DNA from 2 places in the Neobacillus sp. KR4-4 genome. Region 2 is predicted to be linked to the other one. Evidence: predicted binding sites of a transcription regulator. Region 2 holds the regulator's gene; the other holds the start of a gene.

Region 1 (7,980 bases), on a different contig from region 2:
GGGATTTCCTCAATTTTTTCAACTGGAGTTGTAACATAATAAGTAAATTCTGTTTCTCTGCTGTGAAAAGGTGCGATCAAAACAGGGTCTTTGGTTTGATATGATACTTCTTCTAGCCGATCTATCATCTTTTTAAATAGACCTGGGAGTGTACTGATTTGTGAATAAGTTCCGTTCCATGAAATTCCAACAACCTTCATTTCTTCTTTTTCTATTACTTGGATACTCATGCTAATCCCCCTTTTGAATTATCATATTAATATAATTCTCACCGTCACTCTTAAACTCCTGCAAAAATAATTCGACTAAATTCATTCCAAATCGTCCACACATGTATAGGTATTAAAATTAACGGACGTTATTCCAAAAATGAGAAATAACGTCCAAATTTTTTTAACTATCTTTTTTTAAATGATGTCGTAAATTTTATTATTTGGATGAAAATAGCATATAATGGACTTAGCACATTAATAGGAGGATTTTTTATGAGTAATGAAAATCAAACAAATCCACAGGAAGAACCCAAGAAGAAAATAAGTCTACAAGAAGCGATGAAACAACAACTGCAAAATAAGAAGAACAAATCTGCCGGAGGAACTTCAAGTTCAAACAACTCGATGGCAACTAAAAAGCTGCAAAGCCAGCAAACGAAAAAAGTAAGTAATTCGCGGAGAAAAATGGGTGTCTAGTGGTCAGAATCGAGTAGATATTTCCCCAGGTGCACTCGTCAAAATTGTCCTAAAAGCAGATCAACGAAGCGGGAAACTAACAGAGGGGACCGTCAAGGATATATTAACAAAGTCCAGTTTTCATCCTCACGGCATAAAGGTCAGGCTTACGGATGGACAAGTTGGCAGAGTTAAGGAAATAAATAATTAGTTTAGAAAGTCCTCTTTGCACAATGATGCAAAGTGGGCTTTTTTAATGGAAGTAAAAAACAGACCCAAAAGGCTTGGGTCTGTTTATTGGCGGGTCATTATGATTTACGGACGTTTACTGCTTGTGGTCCACGTTGGCCACTTTCAATTTCAAACGTTACCTCTTGACCTTCGTCTAATGTTTTGTATCCTTCGCCTTGAATAGCAGAAAAGTGAACAAATACATCTTCTCCACCTTCACGCTCAATGAATCCAAAACCTTTTTCACTGTTAAACCATTTTACTTTACCTGATTCCATTCTTTGTAGCCTCCTAGCATGTAACTATTACATGTAAATTGCAAATTGATTGCATAATTATTTTTACCCATTTCCTTTTTACCTATACCATAACAATTTTAAAAATTTTAATTGGATATAAAATCTTTATAAAACCCATTTGTGGATTGCTTTTGCAACTCCGTCTTCCTCATTTGTGGTAGTTACCCAATCCGCTGCTTCTTTCACAAGATCTTGTGCATTTCCCATTGCAACTCCCATGCCAGCTGCCTTGATCATCGCCAAATCATTAAGACTATCACCTACGGCCATTACATTTTTCATATCCAATCCCAGCCTGTTACAAACAATCTCCAGACCCTTCGCTTTATTAATACCGGCCGTATTCACTTCAATATTTTTCAACGTAGAATTACTAAGTTCAAATTCACCTTTTGCCTGTAATTCTTTCATGATTATCTCTCTGGTTTCATCATCATCGATATTAAAGCCAAATTTCATCCATTCTAAAGTATGCAAGTCCTCCGGCATTTCATTATGCCAATTGCGTTCCGTGCTAATCGCCCAAAACTTAGTCTTATGTTGCAGCGATAACCTCCACATCCACTCAACAAGTTCAGACTTTACCAAGTTCCTCTCTACTAATTGACGTTGATCATCCCATATTTCACTACCATTAACAGTGACTAAATAAGAATCAAGCTCCAATGAATCAGCATGCTCTCTGCTCGTCAAAAGTGAACGGCCTGTACTAAGAACCACATAGATTCCTTTTTCCTTAGCAGCTTTGATGGCTTCACGATTTGCTTCCGATACCTGTCCTTTATTATTTAAAAGCGTACCATCCATATCGAGTGCAACTAGTTTGACTTCAATGTCATTATTAATATTATCCATATGTATATCAAGCTCCCTTCCATACTTTTCCTATAATAAGATAACATCATTTCTAAAAACTAATCAAACATTAAGTTTACATAATATAGTTATAATAAATACTCTGACAAGTATCTTGCAATTTTCTTATAATCCTTTAATAAGTAACCTATAGGCGCTCTATTGCATATAGTACCCATAAGCCAAGAATAGAAAGGTGTTTAATGATGCCATCGGTTGTTATCAATTTATATTATCTAAAAATAAACAGTATTTCGGGCAATGGCTCCATAACTATAGGGGAAGCATCTCATAACAGTCCCACAGCCAATAGTAAATTACAAGGAATTAATGCTTCATATGGAGATACTTCACCAACTGAGGCAATGATGGAAAACCTGTTAAATGATCCAGACGTTAATGATCAAACCTCTATTGGAACTACTGATTCTACTAATGTCAATACACCAATTCAACCTGTACCACCAATCTAAAATTATAGGAGTTATCTGATATGCCATATCAAATAAATATTTTAAATTTCAAGATAAATGGAGCCACCCAAAACGGGAATGTTGATATCGGTCCTACTGTGCATAACAGCCATACTGCAAATAGTAAATTTGTGGGAGCAAATTTCACTTTAGGTGATTTATCACCAGCCACTTCTTTAATGTCCTCAGGCAATATAGATACAGATATTAGTGATCAGGATCAAATAGCTAACCCATCTATGCCTATAGCTAATCAAATTTAAAGGAGCAGCAATATGGATATAGAAAAAATGAGAAGATGGCTAGAGATTACTAACGAGTATAGAGAGAGCAATTTTTGGTCTAGCGTACTAAAGCAAAAACAACCAGATGAATTTTTTAGAGAAGTATCGCTTAATCCAAAATTTGACTTATACCAAAATGATTATTATAACTTTATTATTTTTGAAATACCTGGGGTAAATCCAGAAGATGTTTCGCTTAGCTTAATTTCAAATAATCATTTAAAAATTAATGGCAGAATAAAACCTGTTTTACCTTTAGAAATGGAAATGAAGAGAGAACGTGAATATGGTGATTTTGAACGAGTAATTGACCTACCTGAACCAACACAGGCTCATTTAATACATTCACAAATTAATAATGGACTACTTCATTTATCTTACCCTCGAAATAAGAAGTGACTAGAGTGTTTATCTCCAATATCATAAAGACTTATTGCAAAAGATTTCCCTTCTATGATTGTAGAAGGGTAAACTTGTTTTGTGATTAAATCATATGCACACTCCTTTTATTAGTATGAAATTACTTACGATTGTTCATGGTAATTGATTATATGAAACAATTACTAATTATTTCAAGTTTTAAGAAAATAACAATAATAAAAAAACGCCTGTCAAAAACAAGCGTTTTAATGTGGTGCTATTAATGATGGTGATGGACACCCATGGTTGGGTTAGTAATCAGCCACTCTTCTTTCGGTAATTGGAAATATTGAATCCAAATACTATTTAGGTTTGGGTCATTTTTATCAATAATGAAATCAATTTCTTTATCGCTTGTGACGACAACATCATTTTCTGTTGGTGTATCAAGCTTTAAATCATAATGGGCATGGTCACCATGAATACTTGTGACATACACACGAAAAAGTTTTCCTTGTGCTTCTTCTTGTTCTAACATTTTTTTCAAAGCTTTTGCTGCATTACGATTCACTTTTACCTTCATTTTTGGCTCTCCTCATCTATGTATTCCTACGTATTATCCCACTTTTTTGCAAAAATAGACAATGATTAGTTTTGAACTAAAAATACTTAATTTACCAGGTAAAAATTTACATACATTCTTTTCCTCGATAGGAATTTTAAAACCTTAACAAATTTGTCACAAATTAATCGAAAAACGTGTATAAACATCACAGCATTATTGTTAATATAGGTTTTAGAAAAGACTAACGGACTAATTACTATTAAATAATAACTAATTTAAATTAGGCTTAATCAGTACATGGAAGCAAAAAAAGAAGTAATTCAGTCTTGTTTGTGAAAGGTTTCACGATTATAATCGTAAAAGTGAACATTTGGAAGGGAGAAAAATTCATGTTTAAAAAAAGCTACTTAATTCCACTGTTAGCTTTAGTACCAACTATGCTTTTAAGCGGATGTACGAATATGGTCGTCTTTGATCCAAAAGGACCTGCCGCACGTGACATTCTAGATTTAATTAACTGGTCACTTATTTTTATGTTGCTAGTGGTTGTCGTTGTTTTTGGTTTATTTGGATATATTATCTGGAAATATCGGGCTAAGCCTGAAAATGCAGATTACGAACCACCTGAAGAACATGGAAGCACAAAATTAGAAATAATTTGGACTGTCATTCCTATTCTTATTGTCATTGCTTTAACGATTCCTACTGTTAATACAATCTATAAGTTAGAAAAAGTACCTGCTGGATATGAAAATAAAAAACCAATTACCATTAATGTGACTTCTGCCGATTGGAAGTGGATTTTTAGCTACCCTGAACAAGGGATTGAAACTGTGAACTACGTGAATATTCCTGCTGGCACACCTGTGCAGTTTAAGTTAACTTCTGCAGGTACAATGCAGTCATTCTGGGTTCCTGCTTTAGGCGGTCAAAAGTATACCATGAACAAGATGGAGACAGAGCTGTACCTTACAGCTGACAAGCCTGGTGAATTTTTAGGAAGAAATACAAACTTTAACGGTAAGGGCTATGCTGAAATGGAATTTACGGTTGAAGCAAAATCCCCCCAAGCCTTTGAAAAATGGGTAAAAGAAGTTAAAGAAACTGCTCCTAAGTTAACAGAAAAGAAATACAATCAACTTCTTAAGCCTACACACTTAGGACGTGAAACATTTATTGGAACACATCTTGCCTGGGTAAACCATGCGGATATGAATTCTAAAACTTATACAAATCCTGAATTGTACGAAGTACATGGCGTAAAAGGAAAGATTTTCAAAGAAAAAGAAACAAATAGTCATTCTATGGACATGGAAGGTATGGAAAGCATGGACAAGAGTGAAAAATCAGATGGAGGTGAGCACAATGAACATTAATTGGCATGACTTTTTTATTGTTGGCAACCCATTAATACTAGGTTCTCAGATTGCTATTCTCTTAACAATGATCGGAATTGTGGCTGGGGTTACCTATTTAAAAAAATGGAAATGGCTCTGGAGAGAATGGTTAACAACCGTTGATCATAAACGAATTGGGATTATGTATATCCTCTCTGGTGTATTAATGTTTTTCCGTGGCGGTGTGGACGGCCTCTTAATGAAGGCTCAAACCTCACGTCCAGAAATGAAATTTTTAGATGCGCAACATTACAATGAAATTTTCACTACACACGGTGTCATTATGATTTTGTTTGCAGCAATGCCATTATTAATTGGCTTAATGAACGTGGTAATCCCACTGCAAATCGGTGCTCGTGACGTCGCATTCCCACAACTTAACGCGTTAAGCTTCTGGCTGTTCTTTAGTGGTGCGATGCTGTTTAATATTTCGTTTGTTGTCGGTGGTTCTCCAGATGCTGGTTGGACTGCATACTTCCCTCTTGCAGGTAAAGAATTTACTCCTGGAATCGGGAATAACTATTATGCGATTGCCCTGCAAATTGCTGGGATTGGTACCCTGATGACGGGTATAAATTTTATTGTCACTATCTTAAAAATGAGAACAAAAGGCATGACACTGATGAGAATGCCAATGTTTACTTGGACTTCATTCATTGCTTCGGTGATTATTGTTGCTTCATTCCCAATTTTCACGGTTGCACTTGCATTAATGACGTTTGACCGGATCTTTGGAACCCATTTCTTCACCTTAGCGGGTGGCGGTATGGATATGATGTGGGCTAACCTTTTCTGGTTATGGGGTCACCCTGAGGTTTATATCGTTGTCCTACCCGCATTTGGAATGTTTTCTGAAGTTATTTCAACATTTTCAAGAAAAATGCTTTTTGGCTATAAATCTATGGTTTTCTCGATTGTTGGTATTGCGTTTTTAAGTATGCTCGTTTGGGTCCACCACTTCTTTACAATGGGAGCTGGACCAGGAGTTAACTCCGTTTTCTCCATTACGACGATGATGATTGCTATTCCAACGGGTGTCAAAATGTTTAACTGGTTATTCACGATGAGAAAAGGTCGAATTGAGTTTTCCACTGCGATGCTTTGGGCACTTGCATTCATTCCATGCTTTATCATCGGTGGTGTAACTGGCGTTATGCTCGCAATGGGCGCGGCCGATTACCAATACCACAACACCCTATTCCTTGTCGCTCACTTTCACTATGTGTTAATTCCTGGTGTTGTGTTTGCGGTATTTGCTGGACTTTATTACTGGTGGCCAAAAATGTTCGGCCATATGCTCAATGAGAAAATTGGTAAAATACATTTTTGGTTCTTTACCATTGGATTTAACTTAACGTTTATGCCAATGTTCTTCCTAGGATTAGATGGTGCGGTGCGTCGTTCGTACACTTATTCTGCTGAATCTGGCTATGCACCATTATTCCTATTATCTACTATTGGTGCAGTTATCTTAGCAATCGGCTTTGGCGCACTTTGCTATAACATTTATTGGAGTGCACGCTATGCAGACCGTAATATTTCAAACGATCCATGGGATGCAAGAACGCTAGAGTGGGCAACTGCTTCACCTCCTCCATTCTATAATTTTGCGAAATTGCCTGAAGTGAAATCTGTTGATAGCTTCTGGTATATGAAAAAGAATAACGAAGGATTGACGTTAAAAGACGAAGAAATTGAAGAAATCCATATGCCAAGTAATTCCGGCTTACCAATCTATATGGGCGTAATCTTTGGCATTGCTGGTTTCTTCCTAGTCTTTGAATGGAAAATTGCGGCTCTTGTAGCCACTGTTGGAATACTTATTGGGTTAATCATTCGTTCATTCGATTACAACGATGGTTTCCATGTTCATGTTGACGAAATAAAGGAAACGGAAAAAGCATGGCGTAACGTCGATAAAGGGGGGAACAGCCATGTCAGCTAATGTAAACACTGCCTTACCACTCGAATATCAAACAGAACAGAACCGAATGAATATTCTCGGTTTCTGGATTTTCCTAGGAGCGGAGATTATTCTCTTTGGGACTCTCTTTGCGGTATTTTCTGTCCTTAGTGCGAGATATGCTGGAGGTCCAACTCCAAAGGACCTTTTTGAAATAAAAGATGTTATGGTCGAAACGATCCTTTTATTAACTAGTAGTTTTACTTGCGGTCTTGCCATTTATGAGATGCGCCGTCATAACCGGAATGGATTATTGTTATGGTTTATCATTACCCTTCTCCTTGGTGCTGGGTTCGTGTTCATGGAGATCACAGAATTTATCCATTATGTTCATGAAGGAGCTACCATGCAAACAAGTGCTTTCCTTTCCAGCTTCTTTGTATTACTTGGAACACACGGACTGCACGTGAGTATGGGTATTGGCTGGGCGACTATGGTTATTATCCAAATACTAAAACGAGGGTTAACACCTGTTACTGCTCGTAAAACTTTTATCATCGGTCTATATTGGCACTTTTTAGATGTTGTCTGGATTTTCATTTTCACATTTGTGTATTTAGCAAGGATGGTGGCATAAATGGCTAAAAATACAAAAGGTTTTCCACTTACACATGTGTTAGGTTTTATTATGTCATTAGTACTAACCTTCGCAGCACTTGGTGTAGCACTGAAAACCAATCTTCCTTTTAAAACAATACTCTGGATTATTGGCTCTTTAGCTGTAATCCAGGCTGCCCTTCAGCTATATATGTTCATGCATATGAACGAAGGAGAAGACGGCAAATCCCAAATCATCAACGTCGCTTACGGATTCTTCATCGCCTTCGTAACCGTTGCTGGTTCAATCTGGGTAATGTCCTTCGGGATGTAAATAAAAAGGTGTCA
Region 2 (7,980 bases):
TTTGTGGAGAATCCTTTGTTGAAAATTTGGTTTTGTATTTCTTCACTCATCCCTTTTCCGGTATCTTTTACTTCAATTGTTAAAATATCATCTGCATAATCAAGGGAAACTGTTACTTTTTTGAGTGGACAACCGCTCACAGCCATAATCGCATTATCAATTAAATTACCTAAAATCGTAATCAGTTCATGTGTTATATCAGAATCCTCGGGTTGAGGAATTGGTTGTTCACACAAAACTGATAACTCTGTCCCCGATTCCCTTGCATAACTTAACTTTCCAATTAAAAAGCCTGCTAATACAGGGTCCTTTATTTTTTTGGTCACAAAGCCAATTTCGTTATTGCGATGATTAACCGTTTCATTGATGTATTCAACAACTTTTTCATAATACCCTGTATGGACCATCCCTAAAATAACATGAAGCTTATTCATATATTCATGTGCCTGGGCTCGAAGTGCATCGGCGTAAGTTCTCACTCCAGTCAGTTCTTCGGCGAGTACTTGTATTTCTGTTTTATCGCGAAAAGTTGCAATGGCCCCTACGACCTTATTCCCAACAATAACAGGGACTCGATTAGTTAAAATGGTCATTCCATTTAAATTCTGTTCTTCATCCAATTCAGCTTTACCCGTTTGTAAGAGATCTTTTAAGCGCGTGGTAGACAAATACCTTTCTATATTTACCCCCATCGGATTATCCGGCAGTCCTGCCTTGTGAAACATCTTTAAAGCAGCTCGGTTGACAAGTGTTATCTTTGACTCTTGATCAACCGCGACAATTCCTTCTCTGACGGATTGAAGCATAGCGCTTCTTTCTTCTAATAATTTTGCGATCGCAAACGGCTCAAGCCCAAGTAAGATTTTTTTGATATATCTAGCTAAAATAACAGCCCCAAGAACACCGATTAATAGACCGATCAGGGTTCCAATATAGATCCCAGTTCGGCTCTTTTTGACGGCCTTTTCCACATTATCCAGCGAAATCCCAACGGCCACTGCCCCGATTTGTTTCCCTTTTTCGTCCTTAATGGGTGTAAAAGAGCGTAATGAAGGTCCCAGCGATCCCTTTGATATTGACGCATGCTCTCTTCCTTTTAAAACAGGTCCTTCATCTCCACCCCTGAATGGCAACCCTATTTTATTACTGTCGGGGTGGGATTTTCGAATGGCATTCATATCCATCACGACAATAAAGTAAACATTTGTAACTTTCCTCATTTCATTTGCATAGCTTTGAATGTCCTTTTCATCGCGTTTCCCACTCATCGCCTCAATCACAAGCGGACTATGTGCAACCATGCGAGCTACACTTCTTGCTTGCTCCGCCTGATTCTTTTCCGTCTCTGAAGCAATTCTGGAACTTATAAGTAAATCCGTTATCAACAGCGAAAAAGTAACCACTACACAAACGAATACAATAATCACTGATTTTAAACTCCATCTGCCCCTTCTCATATTTCCCTCCAGCTGTACCGGGTGTCAGGCACCATCTTGATGCACCCCTTGATGACAATGTAATCATTCAGGTAAGTAAAGTAAACGCAAAAAAGCTGCAAAGCTTGCTATGACAGAACTTTGCAGCATTAGAAGCTTTCTTTAACTTATCAGTAATATAGCTCCTGCTAAAATAGGGGTCAGGACCATCGCACTTTTTAAAACGGGCTGAGGTGCAAAGTCCGTAAACTTGGCCCCGACATAAGAACCAATCATGGTTCCTGCCACCACTTCAATTAACAATGGGAAGTTCAAGTATCCTTGAAAATAATAGCCAGCTCCCCCTGCTAAAGCGATGGGCAGAATAACAAGCATGGTTGTACCCACCGATTGTTTAAGCGTAAGTCCCAAGATTAAAAGCAGTCCGATTTGAATGAACGGTGCAGCACCAATCCCAAATGTCCCAGACATCAACCCGGTAACCAAACCGACTAGCGCTGCTTTCTTAATAAGAAGAAGGTTGCTTGGTTCGTCTTTTTTATAGTTTGCCTTAATTTTTTGAACAATAAACAATCGTACGACCAAGATCAAAGCGGATAGAAACAACATCCCTGCGGTTAACCAATGCAAGGAATGGATGGGAATCAAACCAGCTAGCTTTGAACCAAAATAGGAAGCAATCGACCCAAATCCTCCGACAATTAGACCCGTTTTAATCGAAATATTTCCTTGCCGAAAATGACTGTACGCACCTGACAAGGTAGTAAACACCATGGCAGCTAAAGATGTCCCTAAAGCGACATGGATGGGAACTCCAAAAACCACTGTTAAAATGGCAATAATAAAGCCAGAACCTCCTGCTCCGACAAATCCTAATAATACCCCAAGTACAAACATAGTCAGCACGATCGCCAACTTCATCCCCTCCAATTGCAAAAACCCTAGATGTCACTCTAGGGAATGTGTGATCTATAATCCCGATAGTAATCGCTTGCAAATAAACTACCTACATCTTAGTCCAGCCCTCAGTATTTTGATAGATTATGTAATTAAAAAAAGCAGGGTATGAAGCATACAAAAGAGCTCTCCACAAATGTTGTGAAAAGCTCTGCTCTTAACTAAATTACTATTCTTCTTCCTCTAATTCCACCGTCGGATAATGCTTTAAAAAATAAACAAGCGATTGCAGTTCCACTGCTAAGTCAATATGATGGACTCTAATTTGCGGGGGAACATTTAAGCGTGCTGGCGTAAAGTTTAATATTCCCTTTATATTTGCACTCACAAGTCGATCAGTAATCATCTGTGCAACTGGGGCTGGAACCGTTAATATCGCAACGGATATACCCCCCTCAGATAAAACCTTCTCCAATTCATCCATATGATAAACCGGGACCTCGCGAATTTTCGTTCCCATTTTTTCTGGATCCACATCAAAGGCACATTCTATTTTCGTGTTATTATTCTTTAAAAAATTATAGTTTAAAAATGCCGTGCCCAAATTCCCTACCCCTATTAAAGCAACCTTTGTTAATTCATCCTGGTCCAAGGTTTTACGAAAGAAGGAAATCAAATAATTGACATTATACCCATAACCTTTTTTTCCTAATGCTCCGAAATAAGAAAAATCGCGGCGAATCGTGGCTGAGTCGACCTTTACGGCTTCACTTAGTTCGGCTGATGAAACCCTTTGCTTACCGGAAGAATGCAGGTTTTTAAGAAATCGGTAATAAAGGGGCAGCCGTTTGGCTGTCGCCTGTGGTATTTTCATTGTTTCATTACTCATAATCTCCCACACCCCATGGATAATTTAGTTAAAAATCATTTAACTTTTTCGTTTCTCTTAAAATCACCATTTTTACCGCCTGTTTTTTCGACAAGATATGTAGGGCCAATCACCATACCTTTATCAACGGCTTTACACATATCATAAACCGTTAAAGCGCATGCTGACGCAGCTGTTAACGCTTCCATTTCTACACCTGTATTCCCCTTGGTTTTAACGGCTGCCGATATATTTAAGCGATAATTCTCTTCTGTGTCCTGCTCCCAGGAAAAAGATATATTAACCCCCGTTAAGGGGATCGGATGACACATCGGAATCAAATCCCACGTCTTCTTTGCTGCCATGACCGCAGCTACCTGTGCCACTGCTAAGACATCACCTTTTTTTATCGCGTGATTCGTAATTCTATCGTAAATTTCTTTCCTAACTGTAATACTGGAATGAGCAAGTGCCGTCCGTGCTGTTTCTGGCTTATCACTGACATCGACCATTTTTGCTCGGCCTTCTTCATTAAAATGCGTTAATTCTGCCATATAAATAATCCTCCCTTCAAATCATACACTATTTTTCCTTATCTGTCTGTGAAACTTTGAACGAAATTCAAGGTTTTTGCCGATTTAACACCTTCATCCACCTAATCTGCGCCTCAGTTTATTGCCGATATACGGGGAATAAGGTACACTAAACCTATGTAATAGAGGTGAAAAAGAATGATTTTGTTACAGGTTAATCAACTACAAAAATATTATGGTGCTGACCTAATTTTATCGAATATTAAATTAGAATTACAAACTCGAGACCGTGTGGCTCTAGTTGGTCGCAACGGGGCAGGAAAATCAACATTATTGAAGATTATTGCTGGCCACTTGTCACATGATGGCGGTGAAATCATCAAACCAAAAGAAGTAATGATTGGCTATTTAGCCCAAAATACTGGTTTAGAGTCCACTTTGTCGATATGGGACGAGATGTTGACTGTATTTGAACCGCTGCGTTTAATGGAAAAGTCACTTCGGGCCCTTGAAGAGCAAATGGCCGATCCTAATGTATTTGATGATACTGGAAGATACGAGAGAATCCTAAAAGAGTACGACCATCTTCAAGTGAAATTTAAGGAGCAGGGTGGATATCAATACGAGGCAGAGCTCCGTTCTGTACTCCATGGGTTAAATTTCCCTGATAAATCCTTGATGATATCAAGTTTAAGCGGCGGACAGAAAACGCGTCTTGCCCTTGGTAAACTGCTATTAACTAAGCCCGATATCTTAATATTGGACGAGCCGACCAACCATCTTGATATTGATACCCTGTCCTGGCTGGAGCAATATTTACAAAGTTATCACGGGGCCATTTTGATTGTTTCCCATGACCGCTATTTTTTAGATAAGGTGGTTACGCAGGTATATGAAGTCTCCCGTAAGCAAATCCAACGATTCACAGGCAACTATAGTGCCTACCTAGATCAAAAAGCGGCCAATTATGAGCGTGATTTAAAGCTTTTTGAAAAGCAACAGCAAGAGGTGGCAGATCTTCAGGATTTTATCAACCGGAATTTGGCACGTGCATCAACGACCAAACGAGCCCAAAGCCGCCGCAAAAAGTTAGAGAAGATGGAACTGATGGACCGCCCCTTAGGAGATGAAAAATCGGCAAACTTCTCGTTTGAAATTGAAAAACAAAGCGGCAATGACGTGTTAACGGTCGATTCCCTTGCTGTCGGTTATCAGGGCGAAAAGGTCTCAGAAGCCATTTCTTTTCGTGCCTTTAAAGGAGAAAGCATTGCCTTAGTTGGCCCAAATGGAATTGGTAAATCAACCTTATTAAAAACAATTATTAAAAAGCTTCCTGCCCTAGACGGAACCATTCTCTATGGAACAAACCTTTCCATCGGATATTACGATCAGGAACAGGCTGAATTAACTTCCAATAAGCGTGTTTTGAATGAACTCTGGGATGATTACCCGTTAAAAAACGAAAAAGAGATTCGAACGGTTCTTGGTAATTTCTTATTTTCCGGTGATGATGTCTTAAAAATTGTCTCCACTTTAAGCGGTGGGGAGAAAGCTCGACTTGCTTTAGCTAAGCTGATGTTGGAAAAAGCCAATGTTCTAATTTTAGATGAGCCCACCAACCATTTGGATTTAGATAGCAAGGAAGTTCTTGAGAATGCATTAATCGATTACCCTGGCACAATTCTTTTTGTCTCCCATGACAGGTATTTTATTAACCGAATTGCCACAAAGGTCTTGGAACTGAGCCGCCATGGCAGTACAGAGTATTTAGGGGATTATGATTATTATGTAGAGAAGAAATTGGAGCAGGAGGAGCTTGCTGCCCTGGCGCTGGCGGATATTCAAAAAGGGTCTGCACAAATGGAAGCATTTGAGAAAAATACTTATCAACAGGATAAGGAAAGCAAGAAACAAGAACGTCAGCGAAAACGGAAATTAGAAGAAGTGGAACAAAGAATTGAAGAACTGGAAGAGCAAATTCAGGAATTCGAACAGCAGTTATGTGATCCAGATATCTTTCAAAATCATGAAAGAGTATTAGAAATCAACATAAAAAATGAAAAAGCCAAGGCTGAACTCGAGCAGCTAATGGAAGCATGGGCGGAATTGGCAGAGTAAAAACCGAGCAGTGCTCGGTTTTTTCTTTTTGGCTGTGTTAAAAGATTAATGTTGATTTTGGCTCTGTTGATTGGAGTGGAAGGCACGAAGACTCCTGCGGGAGTACGGGGCAGGGGAGACCCCGCAGGAGCAAAGCGACGAGGAGGCTCCCCGGCACGCCCGCGAACCGCTTGTGCCTGGAACAGAAATCAACAGACAAGTTTAACACAGCCTTCTTTATAATAAGACATATATCGACAACATTCGATATAAACACTTTTTTAAAAAATTATTCACTTTTCCACAAGCTTATTCACATTGTAAACAGAGTATTCCCAATGATTTTTTTAGTTTTCCACAATATCCACAATAATTACCCTACTTATCCACATTATACACAGAAAACAATCCACTTATCCACATTTAAGATTATTTTGATGGAAGTTCAAAAATTCTTATCAACAAAAAAACTCTTCTTATCCAGAAGAGTTTCTAATTATATAATTCAATATCTAATCCAGGATTGGCGTTTAACGTCAAATTTGCTCGAATTCCCTTTTCAAACATCACACTTCCAGCAGCAGCGATCATTGCTGCATTATCTGTACATAGTGATAATGGCGGGATGACTAATTCAATCCCAGGTTTCTTGGAAAAAACCTTCTCTAACGCCTGTCTAAGTCCTTTATTCGCTGCAACCCCGCCCGCTACCAATACTTGCTCTACGCCGTATTCTGTGACCGCTCTTTCTGTTTTTGTGACTAAAACTTCAATGACGCTTTCTTGAAAACTTGCAGCTAGGTCTTCAGGGGCAATCACCTCACCTCGTTGCTCCGCATTATGGACCGTATTAATAACAGCGGATTTTAAACCACTAAAACTAAAATCATAGGAGCCTTCCTCCAGCCATGCCCGAGGTAAGTTAATCGTCGGATTTCCAGACTGAGCCAGGCGGTCAATATGAGGGCCTCCAGGGTACGGCATATTTAATGTGCGGGCTACCTTATCGTAGGCTTCCCCTGCAGCATCATCTCTAGTTTCCCCAATCACTTCAAAATGGCCATGTTCCTTCATATACACCAGTTCTGTATGCCCGCCAGAAACGACAAGAGCGAGGAGCGGGAATTTCATTTCGGTTACCAGCCGATTTGCATAAATATGGCCGGCAATATGGTGAACAGGAACGAGTGGTTTGTTCTCAGCAAAAGCTAATGCTTTCGCGGCATTTACCCCAATTAAAAGGGCACCGACCAGCCCAGGGCCCTCTGTGACAGCAATCGCATCAATCTCAGCAAACGAAATATTAGCTTGCTTTAAGGCTTCCTCGGTAACAATGGTGATTTGTTCAACATGGTGGCGGGAAGCAATCTCTGGCACAACACCACCAAAACGTTTATGACTTTCAATTTGAGATGCCACAACATTTGCCACAATCTCACGGCCGTTTTTAATGATTGCGACAGCCGTTTCATCACAACTTGTTTCAATTCCCATAATCCATTGATCTTTTATCATAAATTTACCCACATCACTAAACCATCTTCCTGATTATCTGAATAATAATTTTTACGGATTCCTCCATTTTGAAAGCCTAGCTTTCGATAAAGAGACTGTGCCACATGATTGGTCACACGTACTTCAAGTGTCATGGTCTTTGCTCCCATCTCCCGGGCTACTGACATCATTTTTTGCAATATAGCTTCCCCCAGCTTCCGGCCCCTATATTCAGGCAAGATTGCTACATTCGTCACATGGGCCTCGTCAATGACAATCCACGCTCCGCAGTATCCAAGAATTTTATTATTTTCTTCTAAAACGATATAAACAGCAAATCGATTATTGTGTAATTCATTATAGAAAGCTTCACGACTCCATGGGGTCGTAAAAGATGCATGCTCTACTTCTAAGATCTGATCAATATCCTCTTCCCTCATATTACGAAAAACAAATGAATCTACCATAACTCTCTATTCCTATCCATTTCATATTTTTCCTTTCGCTTCTAACCATTTCGCTTCAGCCTCAGCTAAGCGAATATAATTTGGGACAAAAGAATGTATGTCCTCTCCAGGTTTATCCTTGCCAAGAAGGGCAAGCTCTGATGGACGAGGATTATGTTCTGTGATCGCTGCAAAAACAGCCTGTGATT

The links. The regulator Rex, encoded in region 2, represses fermentation and respiration genes when NADH is low (regulators of the CRP and FNR family bind a similar motif). The targets are predictions, from matches to a motif close to TTGTGAAATATTTCACAA.
Region 1: qoxA (cytochrome aa3 quinol oxidase subunit II) is a predicted target of Rex. The motif match lies at 4,066-4,083, and genes of this name have one in related genera.

What each region holds. Positions count from the first base shown of each region.
Region 1 is NZ_JBHHJU010000010.1:111,428-119,407, reverse strand. Features, by position in the region: gene ACE198_RS12615 (GyrI-like domain-containing protein) at 1-230, opposite strand, end outside; gene ACE198_RS12610 (hypothetical protein) at 486-689, shown strand; gene ACE198_RS12605 (YwbE family protein) at 682-879, shown strand; gene ACE198_RS12600 (cold-shock protein) at 977-1,177, opposite strand; gene ACE198_RS12595 (Cof-type HAD-IIB family hydrolase) at 1,304-2,053, opposite strand; gene ACE198_RS12590 (spore germination protein) at 2,260-2,526, shown strand; gene ACE198_RS12585 (spore germination protein) at 2,547-2,789, shown strand; gene ACE198_RS12580 (Hsp20/alpha crystallin family protein) at 2,802-3,209, shown strand; gene ACE198_RS12575 (heme biosynthesis protein HemY) at 3,451-3,753, opposite strand; gene qoxA (cytochrome aa3 quinol oxidase subunit II) at 4,125-5,111, shown strand; gene qoxB (cytochrome aa3 quinol oxidase subunit I) at 5,101-7,077, shown strand; gene qoxC (cytochrome aa3 quinol oxidase subunit III) at 7,067-7,672, shown strand; gene qoxD (cytochrome aa3 quinol oxidase subunit IV) at 7,673-7,966, shown strand.
Region 2 is NZ_JBHHJU010000040.1:34,283-42,262, forward strand. Features, by position in the region: gene dcuS (DcuS/MalK family sensor histidine kinase) at 1-1,457, opposite strand, end outside; gene ACE198_RS26060 (sulfite exporter TauE/SafE family protein) at 1,599-2,351, opposite strand; gene ACE198_RS26065 (redox-sensing transcriptional repressor Rex) at 2,563-3,222, opposite strand; gene moaC (cyclic pyranopterin monophosphate synthase MoaC) at 3,258-3,755, opposite strand; gene ACE198_RS26075 (ABC transporter ATP-binding protein) at 3,933-5,852, shown strand; gene ACE198_RS26080 (hypothetical protein) at 5,901-6,074, shown strand; gene tsaD (tRNA (adenosine(37)-N6)-threonylcarbamoyltransferase complex transferase subunit TsaD) at 6,324-7,346, opposite strand; gene rimI (ribosomal protein S18-alanine N-acetyltransferase) at 7,343-7,792, opposite strand; gene tsaB (tRNA (adenosine(37)-N6)-threonylcarbamoyltransferase complex dimerization subunit type 1 TsaB) at 7,814-7,980, opposite strand, start outside.